Regions from separate parts of the Paenibacillus sp. EB106-04-04-XG159 genome, predicted to be linked through region 3. Evidence: riboswitches for the same ligand, from Rfam matches in the RefSeq annotation. Region 3 holds a riboswitch; each other region holds the start of a gene.
The links. Region 3 has a riboswitch for cyclic di-GMP ahead of AC3WTP_RS15225 (vWA domain-containing protein). Riboswitches for the same ligand answer to the same signal wherever they lie in the genome.

Region 1: linked by a shared signal. The riboswitch ahead of AC3WTP_RS07150 (glycoside hydrolase family 73 protein) and the one ahead of AC3WTP_RS15225 (vWA domain-containing protein) in region 3 are both predicted to bind cyclic di-GMP.
Region 2: linked by a shared signal. The riboswitch ahead of AC3WTP_RS00200 (OmpL47-type beta-barrel domain-containing protein) and the one ahead of AC3WTP_RS15225 (vWA domain-containing protein) in region 3 are both predicted to bind cyclic di-GMP.

The regions. Positions count from the first base shown of each region.
Region 1 is NZ_JBYTDY010000004.1:263,796-268,464, forward strand. It holds gene AC3WTP_RS07145 (bifunctional diguanylate cyclase/phosphodiesterase) at 1-1,533, shown strand, start outside; cyclic di-GMP riboswitch class I at 1,530-1,614, shown strand; gene AC3WTP_RS07150 (glycoside hydrolase family 73 protein) at 1,767-2,411, shown strand; gene AC3WTP_RS07155 (ABC transporter ATP-binding protein/permease) at 2,591-4,669, shown strand, end outside.
Region 2 is NZ_JBYTDY010000001.1:43,928-48,596, reverse strand. It holds gene AC3WTP_RS00205 (leucine-rich repeat domain-containing protein) at 3-1,874, opposite strand; cyclic di-GMP riboswitch class I at 2,087-2,184, shown strand; gene AC3WTP_RS00200 (OmpL47-type beta-barrel domain-containing protein) at 2,277-4,669, shown strand, end outside.
Region 3 is NZ_JBYTDY010000011.1:166,826-171,494, forward strand. It holds partial or broken gene AC3WTP_RS15225 (vWA domain-containing protein) at 1-2,235, opposite strand, end outside; cyclic di-GMP riboswitch class I at 2,361-2,450, opposite strand; gene AC3WTP_RS15230 (Gfo/Idh/MocA family protein) at 2,844-3,938, opposite strand; gene AC3WTP_RS15235 (sugar phosphate isomerase/epimerase family protein) at 3,941-4,669, opposite strand, start outside.

The DNA.
Region 1 (4,669 bases), on a different contig from region 3:
GCAACTGGTCAGGAAGGGATTAGTACATTAGAGATCGATAGTAGTGATTATCTCATCGGTTATTTTGCAATCGAGGATATCAATGACTGGTACGTGATGTCTATTATTTCAAAGGACATGGTAATGGGCGATACAAAGTATGTGATTCGAATCAGCTATCTGTTATGCCTAATCACTCTAGTGTTCCTGATTGCCATCTTATTCTACATCCTCACAAGTAAAAGCAGGAATCAAAAGCAGATTGAAATGATCGCATATGTGGACAAAATGACTGGAATACCGAGTCTGTCTAAATTTCGATTGGATGTACAGAACCAGCTTATTCAATATCCAGAACAGCGTTTCGCAATCGTAGAATTCAATGTTGATCGTTTTAAATATATTAACGAAATCTGCGGCTTCGAAGCGGGCGATCAGATCCTGATGTATATAGCAAAGACCATATCGGATAATCTCTTACCTACGGAAATAGTAGGGAGAGGTAATGGTGCTCAATTTATTTTCCTTGCAACATGCGAACATGATCATGAATTAATGGGTAGGATGAATCATCTGACTAAGCAGTTGAGTGATTATCACCGTGATTTTACAGCAAGATACCGATTAGTGATCAAGTGCGGCATCTACTCTATTATCGATCGTACGACAGACATCAATGTGATGATTGATCGTGCTGAGATGGCCTGCAAGTGTATCAAAAGGGAAGATGAATGTACTTGTCTTTTCTTTAATGAAGAAATGCTGTATCAAGAGATTAAGGTTCAAGAGCTTGTCAGCAGCATGCATGCCGCATTGAATAACGGCGAATTTGTTGTATACCTGCAGCCAAAATACGATCTGAAACACGCCCGTATATATGGCGCGGAGGCATTGGTCAGATGGATACATCCAGTAAGGGGATTGATCCCTCCGGGTGATTTCATTCCTGTATTTGAACGCAATGGATTTATAGTCAACTTGGATTTAATGGTGTTTGAAGAGGTATGCCGACTGCTTAGAATGTGGATGGATAAGGGGATTAGGCCTCACCCGATCTCAGTCAATATTTCGCGTATGCATCTATTTCGAGAACATTTTGTAATCCGTTTAGAGCAGATCATTAAGAAGTATGATGTTCCCGCTGAGTTCATTGAGTTGGAGTTGACGGAGTCTATCGTATTCGAGAATATCAAGTATCTATGCGATATCTTATTACAACTTAAGAAAGTAGGATTTTCTATCGCGATAGATGACTTTGGAACGGGATATTCCAGCCTTAATATACTCCAATCCATTCCTGCAGATGTCATCAAGCTGGATCGTGGATTTATGATGAGCGTTGCAGATGATGAGAGAGGCAAGATTGTGGTTACCAATATGATTAACTTGGCGACCGATCTTAATATGAAAGTAGTAGTAGAAGGCGTAGAAACCGAGGAGCAAACTCAATTTCTTCGCAATATTAATTGTGACTTGGCACAGGGCTATTACTTTGCCAAGCCGATGCCATGGAAAGAGTATGAAAGCTTGATGATGAGCAATGAACAAATCTGAATAATGGGTAAACCTGTCGAAAGGCAGGGACACAAAGCCATAGGGTCTAAAGCCATTAAGGTATGACAGCCGGTTGCATGCATCATCTATTATTAGCTGTGCATTCAACCTCGCTGTCAGAAGATGATTAGCGATATTTTTGTTGGAATGGACAGGTATATGCGGCGTTCCTCTTCTGGATTTCATTAATAAACTAGTAGTACAACTCCAGAAGAAAGGAGATGATATAAAGCATGAAGCCTGATGAATTTATATCAAGAATCGCTGCTTATGCTGTAGCAGACATGCGTCGCACACGCGTCCCGGCATCTCTTACCATCGCTCAAGCCATACTCGAGAGCGCTTGGGGCGAGTCCGGGTTAACGAAGTCTGGCAATAATCTATTTGGCATCAAAGGCACTGGCACTGCTGGAGGCGGTACTTATAGTACAAAGGAGCATGTGAATGGCAAATGGGTGACTATTAACGCTCCGTTTCGGCACTACCATAACTGGGGAGAAAGTATTGCTGACCATAGCAAGCTGATTCTTGCAGGAACTAGGGACAAGCCCAATCGTTATCACGGCGTGCTGGGCGCTGATTATAAGACGGCTGCATACGCGATTCGAGTTGGTGGCTATGCGACCGACCCGGAGTACCCGCAGCTGTTGATCCGTCTGATCGAGCAGTACAAGTTATACGAATTCGACGTGGGGGAGGACGACACATTGAACCTAACGGACAATCAACGCAAGCAGTTGGTGGACACGCTTGCTGCATTGATTCAGAAAGGTGTCATTTCCGATGCATCGTGGGTCGATAAAGCGGAGAAGGGGACGCTTACCGTATCGGAATTGACATGGTTGAATACCATTATCTTGTCACGCAGCATCAAATAATCATCATTGATCATTGAAGCGAGCCGGAGGATCCACCCTGCGGCTTTTTATCATGTGAGAAATACCGGCGGCGTCATAATCATAGTGGATATGAGCATAATGAGAAAGACTACATGAGTTGAAATTTCCGTAAGCATGCATCAACCTTATACATAGATAGAAAGGAGTGAAATCTTCACATGCTGCAGTTGAAACATATTACGAAGAGCTACAAGACCGGAGATTTTACTCAGGTAGCCTTGAACAAGGTCAGTCTTAACTTTAGAGAAAGCGAGTTTGTAGCGATCCTTGGACAGAGTGGATCTGGCAAGACTACGCTGTTGAATGTCATTGGCGGACTGGATCAGTATGACAGCGGAGAGCTGATCATCAACGGACAGTCAACTACACATTTTAAAGACAGTGATTGGGACGCTTATCGGAATAACAGCGTGGGCTTCATCTTCCAGAGCTACAACCTGATCTCGCATCTGAGCATCGTTGACAATGTCGAGATGGGGATGACGCTGAGTGGAGTACCTTCGTCTGAAAAGCGTCGCAAGGCGATAGAAGCGCTGGAGAAGGTCGGGTTGAAAGACCATATGCATAAGAAGCCGAATCAGCTGTCAGGGGGGCAGATGCAGCGTGTCGCGATCGCGCGCGCGCTGGCTAACAATCCGGACATTATTCTGGCGGATGAACCGACCGGCGCCTTGGATACCGAGACCAGTGAACAGATCATGGAGCTGATCAAGACGATCGCGGAAGACAAGCTGGTCATCATGGTTACGCATAATCCCGAGTTGGCGGAGCAATACGCGGATCGCGTGATCCGATTCTCCGACGGCCAGGTGGTTGCTGATACCAATGCACTTGCTGAACAGGAAGTAAGTCCAGATTATAAGCTGAAGAAGACAAGCATGAGTTTCTTTACAGCGCTCAAGCTTTCAGGTAAAAATATCTCTACAAAAAAGTGGAGAACCGGATTAACCGCCTTTGCAGCCAGTATCGGTATTATCGAGATCGCCTTGGTTCTCTCCTTATCGAACGGATTCGATAAGCAGATCAACTCCTACGAAAAGAGCGCATTATCGAACTTTCCACTTACGATTACGGAGTCTGTTATGAACATGGATGCTGCACAGGATCCTACATTAGGGGTTCCGGACTTAGAATCCTATCCAGAAGAGAAGAAGCTGTTCCCCTATGATCCGAGCGAGAATTCAATCATGCATACGAATGTGCTGACAACAAAATATATGGATTATTTGGGGAAGATTGATCCAGCGCTGCTTGACGGTATATCTTATACGCGCAAGGTGAATATGAACTTGTTGAAGTCAGATGGGACTACGGCGACAACAGTTAATCAAGGAAATATTAACTTCTATGCTTACCCTAGAAAGCCAGGACAATCATCAGGGAGCTACTTGGAGCAATACTACGATCTGCTGGAAGGAAGGTTCCCGACATCCAAGAATGATCTTGTCTTGGTCGTGGATGAATATAACCGCTTAAGTGAACCAGCGCTTGAGGCGCTTGGTATTGACTATAATGCGGATAGCATTGACTTGGTTGATCTGGTCGGGCATGAGTTGAAGCTCGTGATGAACGACGATTATTATCAGAAAGTGGATGGGCGGTTCACGGTAAATAGAACACCCTCAAGTCTGATGGAGCTGTACAACAGCGATAAGGCGATCACGTTAAACATCGTCGGTGTTATTCGCGCACAGGAGCAATCCAAGATGGCTTCACTGCCTGCGGGCATCGCTTATTCTGATGAGCTTGCTACAACTTTTATCGATAACGCGAAGAAATCAGAGATTGTTAAGGCGCAGCAGGAGTCTGAGGTTAACGTTATCACAGGCGAGATGTTGGCAATGACATCGGACGGCATGCCACCAGCGTCAGAAGGAATGTCCTCCAACGCTCTGACGAAGGAGCAGATGCTTGCCACACTAGGCGCAACGGAGATTCCCGCTTCGATCTCGCTCTATCCGATTGATTTTGGCGCGAAGGAATCGATTACGGCTTATCTGGATGCGTGGAATACAGGTAAGAATGAAAAAGACAGAGTGGTATATACAGATATGGCAGCTGTCGTAACGGAAATATCAAGCAGCATCATGGATGGGATTACGTTGGTGCTCATCGCATTCGCGGCGATATCGCTTGTGGTATCCCTTATCATGATCGGGATTATCACTTATATATCCGTGCTGGAAAGAACGAAGGAGATCGGGGTGCTCCGCGCCTTGGGTGCTAGGAAGAAGGAT
Region 2 (4,669 bases), on a different contig from region 3:
CCTCAATAAATCGAAATTTCCTTGTCAAGAACAGACTTGTTTTGCACTTGATTCCCTAAAATAAATAGCTTCTTTAAATTGGGCAGATTCACTAAAGGCTCTACATTTGAAATAGCGTTATTCTCCAAATGAAGCACCTCGATCTGTTGCCAATTTTTCATGAAATTTAAGTCTTGAAGTGAGCCGTCTTGCATCGTAAATGAACGTAAGGCTGTCACATCAGCAAAGTAAGGCATCACCTTATCCACTTCATGCAACCAGTCACCATTACCTATTCGAAAAGATACATCATTAAAAGTTAAATGTTCCAGCGTGTTATTCGCAAACGGATCCTGACTATTTATTTGGAACTTACATTGATTACAATTTAACGTTTTTACATGCTGCAAATTGAACAATTCACTCATTTCATCGTAAAAAGAAGTCTCATTTAAACTTAATGTTTGCAGACTTGGCAGACGATTTAAGGAATTAATACCTATAAAGTCTCCATACTCCATCGCTGAAAGTTGTTCTAGCTGCGGGTATTTCACTAAATCTGCCCCATCCAAATTATTTTCCGACCCGCGTATGTAAACAGTTAAAGATTTTAAAGCAGGCGCCTCTAACTTTGGTATGAAAGTACCTATTAATTCAGCTTTCTTTAAATTTGGTGCTACGATCGATGATACAGTGCCGTTATAACCTGTTATAGACAATTCGGTCAGTGAATTCAAACTATTCACAACCTCAATAGATTCCACTTTATAGAGAGAAGATAACCGCAGATTCGTCAATGATGACTTATTTTTAAGGCGTTCTAAATTCGCAATGTCAACATTCTCAAGATCAAGCGACTGCAAGTTAGGCATGTTTTGTATGAAATCCAGCGTTTTTAAATTTCTTACTGACGTAAGCTTCAACTCTTGTAATTGACTCAGTGAATAGAACGCGCTGAAATCCGTCGCTTCACTATTATCTATTGCCAATGACTCCAAACCAGTTAATGAAGACAACCACTTCAAATCATTGATAGTTCTTAAAGACAATGATTTTAACGGCAGTTGATTCAGCAGATGGAAGTCGGTAACCGATTCATCTACATAACTAATTTCAAGCGATTGTAGATTCGGAAACTCTAATAATAAAGCCATTTCCGCATTACTTCGAATTTGTGTGGAGAGTTCAACTATTTTAGCTTTATCACCAAAATAATGTGCAATCTCTCTAAATGATTCGTTAAATCCGCCTGTATAGCTTTTTAACCCTTGTAAATGTTGAAAACTCACTTTCTGACCTTGTGAAACTTGGTATTCACCCATTAGATTTATCACCGTTAGTCCGCTAAATGCCTCAAAGTCTTTTTGTTCGATTCTTTGTGTATTCAATATCTTATCCGTAATCACATAGTCGGAAATTTCAGCATGCTCATTCGTAAATGGATCGTCAAAGCTGTAAGCAAGGTGCCACTGATCGTCATCATAGCGAGTAGACAAATAACGGATGCTTGCGATTTCTTCTCCTGTAGGCATCACTGCGCCTTTATTAAAAATATCTTTTAAAAAGAACAGGAGAACTTCGCTTTCAGGCATTGTTCGAATAGGTACTTTTACATCGCTGCTGTATTCTGATTGATTGCTAGTAAAGAAATATCCAACCATTAAACAAACAAGTGCGAGCGGCACAATGAATAGCATCTTTAAATTCGTATTTGGGCGTGTTGTTGTTTTAACAGGTGATGTCCCATAATAATTGTTGATCGTTTGGTCAACAAAATAGACGTTATTCTCCTTCAACAATAATTCCGTTTTACAATATGGACATTTGAATGTTTGCCCTTCCTTGTATTCAACGTTCCCATTACAATTTGGACAATTTAATTTAAGTATTTCCACTGGCCACCCCTCCTGATATCCTTATCTATTAAGACAAAACTATATATTGATCTAAAGTATCTAATTATCTTTAAGATCATATCATGATTGGATAATTTTGGGTGGTTTAATAATATGACTTAACCTATGACAAAAGACCGGATCTTGGTAGTTTGTACCTATTCACACCGTCAGTTCTAGGTCGTATGATAGATTCGTAGTTACAATTAACCAAGTGAAAAAGGCAAATCATAGGAAACTATGAGACGCAAAGCCAAGGGCCTGTACCACAACGTTTTTTACATGATGTGGATGGCAGCCGGTTGCCACAAGGCATCATAGTATTATTTTCTATGAACCTTGTATGTAAGGTTCTTTTTCGCATGCCTTTTTCCCTAAATCCATTATGAAAGGTAGAACAAGATGATGAGAAAAAGATTTAGGAGTAGCTTGCCTTTACTCGTGTCGATGCTACTTGTGTTGCAATTGTTCTTTCCAATTGCAAATGTGTTTGCACAAAATGCTGCCTTGGCTGGCAGCAGTATTTTGCCACCGAGTAACCTCGACTACCAACCTGTAACACCAAGTGACGTAAAACTCACATGGAATTCTGTTTACCAAGCGACTGGGTACAATATCTATGAAATAGGTGATGGTCAACTCAACCTGCTAGGTACAACAAAATCGAACTATTATAACATTAACGCCCTTTCGGAAGGTTCTTACACTTATGTCGTTTCAACGCTAAGTGCTGAAGGTGAATCAGGGCCATGTGCACCGATTACGGTTAATATCGTTTATCCGATAATGGCGGCACCAGCTACCTTAACTTATACCTTCCAGAATGGAAACGATCTTGTACTGAACTGGGGATCGTCACAGTATGCTGAAACCTACAGTCTCTATCAAATTGGTGCAGATGGAGAAAAGACACTAGTCTCTTCGCTCAAGGACCGTACATACAAAATTACAAACGCACCTGCTGGAACATACACCTATGCGGTGTCCGCTGTAAACTCCAAATACGGTGAATCACCTCTGTCCAATCCATTAGAGGTAACGGTGGGGCTGCCAGTTATGGCTGCGCCAGGAAATCTCGCGTACACAGTAACAAACGGTGGAACAGACATCAATCTGAAATGGAGCTCCGCCACCTATGCAAACAGCTACAAAGTCTATCAAATTATCGACGACCAAAAAGTTCTAAAAGATACGGTGACTGGTACAAGCGTTACTTTCAGCAACATGTCTACCGGTACCTATGTTTATGAGGTTCACTCCTATAGTGACCGCTTCGGTGAATCAGAACAAGGAAGCCAGATCTCCGTCACTTTAGGTGACGTAATCATGGCTCCACCAAGCAACCTGACTTATGTAGTGAAAAACGGAAACGATATTACTTTGAGCTGGGGCGCGGTTGCAAATGCAAATAGTTATAAGGTTTACCAAATTGTTGATGGTCAAAAAGTATTAAAAAGTACCATCACAGGTACAACTGTAACGTACACCAACCAACCGGTAGGGGTTTATCTGTTTGAGGTTCATTCTTACAGCAATAGTTACGGTGAATCCCCGGACGGAAGCCAGGTTACTGTCAACTTGGACGATGTGGCTATGGCTGCTCCGGATAACTTCACTTATAAAATCAACAATGGCAACGACATCGTTTTAACCTGGGGAACTGTAGCCAACGTTAACAACTATAAGGTTTATCAAATCATTGACGGTCAAAAAGTGTTAAAAAGTACGGTAACTAGTCCAACCGTGACATTTAGCAACATGCCGGCAGGAGATTACAACTACGAAGTGCATTCTTATTCCACCCGCTTTGGCGAGTCACCGGAAGGAAGCAAGCTCACGTTTACACTGGCTCACCCTGCCATTCAACCGCCGCAGAATTTGGTTCAGAAGACCCAAAGTGCGACCAGTTTCTCTTTAAGCTGGGATGCCGCGTCGTATGCAAATAGCTACAAGGTTTATCAAATCATCGATGGACAAAAGGTATTAAAAAGTACAGTGACCGGTACAAGCGTGGCATACACCAATATGACGCCGGGTGAATACACCTACGAAGTTTATACCTATTCCACTCGTTTTGGGGAGTCGGCGGAGGGAAGCACACTTACTTTCACACTCACCGGACAAATTATGCAAGCACCGACAAACTTGACGTATACCATTACAAACGGAAACGATATTACATTGAAATGGACGGCAAGCAGTTATGCAACAAGCTACAAAGTATATCAGGTGATTGACGGACAACATGTCCTGAAAAGCACAGTAACTGGTACATCCGTTTCCTACACGAACATGCCTGCGGGAGATTATGACTTTGTTATTAAATCTTTCTCAACGGTTTTGGGTGAATCGCCTGAGGGGGCGGAAGTCAATTTTTCATTGGTTCATCCGACGATGACAGGTCCGGGCAATCTTGCCTTTACCATCAAAAACGGAAATAATGTTGTGTTGACTTGGACAACAGTACCTTACGCCAACAGTTACAAGGTTTATGAGCTGGTAGACGGTCAAGAAGTACTGAAAGCAACTGTAACTTCCCTCACTGCAACGATCGTAAATGTACCAGCGGGCGACCATATTTATGTGGTGCATTCGGTAAGTACGCGCTTTGGTGAATCGGCAGAAGGAAGTAAAATCTCAATAAATCTGGATCAACTGATGATGGCAGCACCGGGAAATCTTACACAAAGTATTTCCAACGGCAATAACATCACACTGAAATGGAACTCCGTCACGTACGCAACTGCCTATAAAATCTACCAGATCATTGACGGGGAAAAGGTATTGAAAAGCAC
Region 3 (4,669 bases):
GCCTTCTTCGAGGTACTTCACTGTTACCGTTTGCTTATCTGCTTTGTAGAAGAATGTGTATGTTTGATCAGCTTTTTTTGTGAATGTGTACGTATGTGTCGCATTCACTGGCGTGTAGCCGGCAACCGCTGCTGCAGTCAAGTCTACTGTTCCAGCGGTTACTCCTTCGAAGTCCTTCTCAGGAGCCAGCACTTTGTTCGTACCTTCTTCAAGGTACTTCACCGTTACATTCTGTGAATTTGCCGTATAGTAGAATGTAAATTCCTGATCAGGCTTATTCGTAAATGTATACGCATGAGTTGCTTCCACTGCCGTATATCCCGGAATCGTTGAAGCGTTCAAGGTTACTTGTTGGCCAGTCTTACCTGGCACAGTTGTCGGCTGAATCAGCTCAGTAGTGGTACCTTGCAGCATGTGCTTGACCTTAACCGTTTGATCTTTACCGACATAATTGAACGTAATGTGAATGTCATTGCCCGGCATCTTGCCAGTTACCACACCACCATTGATCATCAAAGCGTGGTTTCCAGTAATCACCACTTTTGAGAAGTCATAGCCTTCAAACGTCTCATTACTGTAGTTCAGCTGAACACCTTGCCCCTTCGGCTCAGTCACAGCTGCCTTCAGTACTGTGTCGCCTGCTTTGTGATCGACGGTCACATTGTAGATGCCTTCCGTATAACCGAAATAGACAGTTGGAGAAGGATTATTCATCGTCAGCGTAACACTTGTTGGATTATTTCCAACCAATAGTGAATGACCTGGATGCTGAATAGCAGGTACAGAATAAGTTTGACCAATTTTCAGAGCATCTGTGCCTTCATATACGAATTTATGCTCGTATAATTTTGCAGCTAGATCTGGTCTATCAATTGGCACTGGATTTCCCGCTTCATTGATCGGGACCCCATCTGCGTTGACTTTATATCCCCAGACCTTGATTGAACCTTTACCGTAGCTTACCTCAGGAACAACAAAATCTTTAGAGATAGGTTTATCATTAACATTGTTGTAAGTTAAAGTTGTTGTTTTGTTTGTCGGATAGAGAATATCGGGATCTGGTTTAGGCACATGGTTCTGATCCATGACTACCTTGTAAGTCAATGTCGCTGGGAAATTCTCAGAAATATCCCCGATATCCCAAGATAAAGTTTCAGTAGCAGGATCATAGGTTACAGTACCCTGGCTAGCTGTATAAACCGAGCTGTCGAATGTATTGCCATTCAACTTCAGGTTAAACATCTCACCCATTGGATCACTAACCTTTGCACCAGAGGCAGCATAAGCAATTCTACCTGCAAGCTCCGTGTAAATAGCTTCAAGATCTGAACTATTTCCAGAGTAATAGCCCTTATTCTGACTATTCTTCAGTACATAGACTGCATCAGCGTCATTGCCAACACTAAGACCCACAGAATAAATGCCAATCTTTGAATTTATGATAGCCTTAGCTTCTGAGATCGTACCTATACCGTGATCTTGGATTCGGTAATTTCCAATTTTATAACCTGGATACCAAGTAGGGTTCCACCACGGTCCTTCGGAATAACCAGTATTAATCTTGAAATCTTCGCCATTGCCTAAGCGACTGGTAAAGTCCTTCAATACAAAGTTATAACGATTCTCTGGCCAAGTGTATGCTGTTGCTGTAGTTGCCTGATAGCTATACGTTGGTCTACCGTCACTCAGTAAGACGACAACTTTATTCTTCGCAGAGCTCGAACCTAATAATGAATTTGCTTCTCTTAGCCCTGCCTGAATATTAGTTCCTCCGCTAGCGGAGATCCCGTTAATTGCTTTTTTCAAACTCTTAATATCAGCATTAGAAGTACCTTTAAAGTCAGACTCCACTTCTGATTTAGTACTAAAGCTCACAACTGCAACGCGAGTAAGCGAGCCCTCCTTAAGCAGCTCATCTACGAACTTTATCGCAGCATTTTTAGCACTAGTCATTCGATCAGAGTCATTCATACTGCCCGACTTATCGACGACCAACACTACATCTGAGCTCTGTTGAACATTCTTACCTTCAACCTTAAGTGTTACCTGCCATTCTCCTGGTGCTCCTGTCGGCACAGCAACCTTCGACAGATTGGTGGCTCCAGGATTTGGCCATATAAGCCCGTCACCTTGTGATGCATTCGCAAAAGCATTCGAGCTGGTACCAGGCATGAGTCCTAGAATAATGGACACGATGCTCAGCCAATTAATCGCGATTCTTAGTCGCTTCTTCATTGACTTACCTCCTTCATAAGTTAATTTATGTAAACCTCCAACTAAACCACATCAATCCACAGCTGGTTTAGCTAAGAAAAATAAAATAGTCCGGCTACATAACGCATCATGCTCAGCATAATGCTATATGCAACCGGACTATCATCAGCCTTTTTCTGGCCCTAAGACTCCAAGCTTTGCGACCTAACCTTTCAGTTAGTGTGCCTTATGTAATTGTCAAGGAACATGGTCGCAAAACTACATGTCATATGATTACTCCGTCTTACAAATTAAATCATATTCATAATGATTCGTGTTGTCAATTCATGTTAATCGATAATAAAAATGTAAATTCCGTTCTAAAAATGTCACTTGATAATAGAAATATATGATTTTTGTCGAATAAGCATCTTTTTTCAGTGCAAAAAACCGAGAAGAGTGATAATTTCACTCAACTCGGTCCTTAAATGTTCACAAATAAATTTTATGTAATTTACCGGTAAACGCTTTCCGCTTCCATTCGCGATATCATTCTACATTTTTCTTGTTTATTAATAATTGTTCTGTGAACTACTTTGACAAAACCAAACGTCACACTTAGCACTTATTCGATACTGCACCCAAAATGGTCACTTGGTTCTTAATCTTGATGGTGTCAGATTAATAGCCTGAGCTTGTGCTTCCAAACAAAGCTGAGCAGCCTTAAAAGCATGCGCTTGCGTCATGGCGTGCTCGGTACGATTCAAGCAATCGAGAATGAGCTCCCCGAAGAATGGACATCCAACCTTTCCGGCTACATGCTCATAATGCTCGCCTTCCTTGTTCACCCAATACACGTGATCAGATGTATTCGAACGCCCCACATCAGTGTACTTCCGCAATTCGATATACCCTTCTGTTCCTAGGATTATGGTGCGTCCATCTCCCCAGGTCCCTAAGCCATCAGGCGTGAACCAGTCCACTCGAAAATAATGGCTTGCCCCATTATCCCCAACCAGCGCAGCATCACCGAAATCCTCTAATTCCGGAAACGCTTCGTTATTGTAATTCGCAACCTTGCTGTGCAGTACAGTCGCGTCTTGACAGCCAGCATAGAACAGAAACTGCTCAATCTGATGGCTGCCGATGTCGCATAGAATACCGCCGTATTTCTCACGTTGAAAGAACCATTCCGGTCGACTAGATGCGTTCAAGCGATGCGGTCCTGTTCCCATTACCTGAATGACACGACCGATAGCGCCCTGCTGAATTAATTGCCCAGCATACACTGCGCTCTCTACATGAAGTCGTTCACTATAATAAACCATATATTTTTGCTTGGTCAGCTCAACTTGCTTTCTTGCGGCAGCTAATTGCTCAAGAGAGGTGAAGGGTGTCTTATCCGTAAAATAATCCTTACCATGCGCCATCACTCGAAGCCCTAGCTCACACCGTTCAGATGGTACTGCAGCAGCCGCAACCAAGCGAATGTCCGGATCTTCTAGAATCTCAGCTGCATCACGAGCGACACGAACTTCAGGATATACGTTAACGAAGGCGTCCACCTTTGCCGGATCGGGATCATATACCCATTTTAAAGTAGCTCCAGCTTCGATTAACCCATTGCACATCCCATACACATGCCCATGATCGAGAGCCATCGCTGCAATCTGGAAATCGCCGGGCCTCACTACTTCCTTCGCTTCATGGCGAGGAGCATATCGCATACCGTCAGATCGATTCATGATTATTCCTCCGCTGCTGTTCTTAGATCTGATATCCATTTCACATAAACATTCATCATTTCGCGTGAAGAATACGTACCGCTGAAATCCTCACAACCGCAATAGCCGTCGTATCCGACCGCTATCAAGTCCGACATTACCTGCTGCCAATCCACAAGTCCCCATTGAAGCGGAGACCATGTGAAGGAAGCGTTATCGCGTTTTTCATAAGGGATCACATCCGCATTCTTGACATGAACATGAGACAAATACGGCCCAAGCAATTCTAAGCCCATGCGATAATTCTCATAACCTTCAAACATCATATTTCCAGGATCAAATAGTACACCGAATAGGGACTCTTCAAATGCGGACACGATCCGATGTGCGGCGCTCGCGCTTGCCGCGATCGTTCCATGGTGCGTCTCGATTAAGCCTTTCACTCCGTACTCCTGCAGCATCGGCGCCAGTTGCTCCATATATTGAAGCTGCTCGGTCAATAGCTCAGAATAAGGACGGCTGCGGTCATAACGATGCACAGCGATCCGCATGCTTGGAGCGCCAAGCGCCGCTGCGGCTTCCAATGCAACTCGAGCGGCCTCCAGATTGCCCACTTGAAGGTATGCCATTAAGGCTGCCGACTCAATTCCATTCGCTTTGCATAGAGAGCGTATCTCGGTTAACCGGGCTGCTGACATGCCAGGCTCAATGGTTGCACGGTTATTGCCCCAGAAGGACGGAGGCTGCTGGCG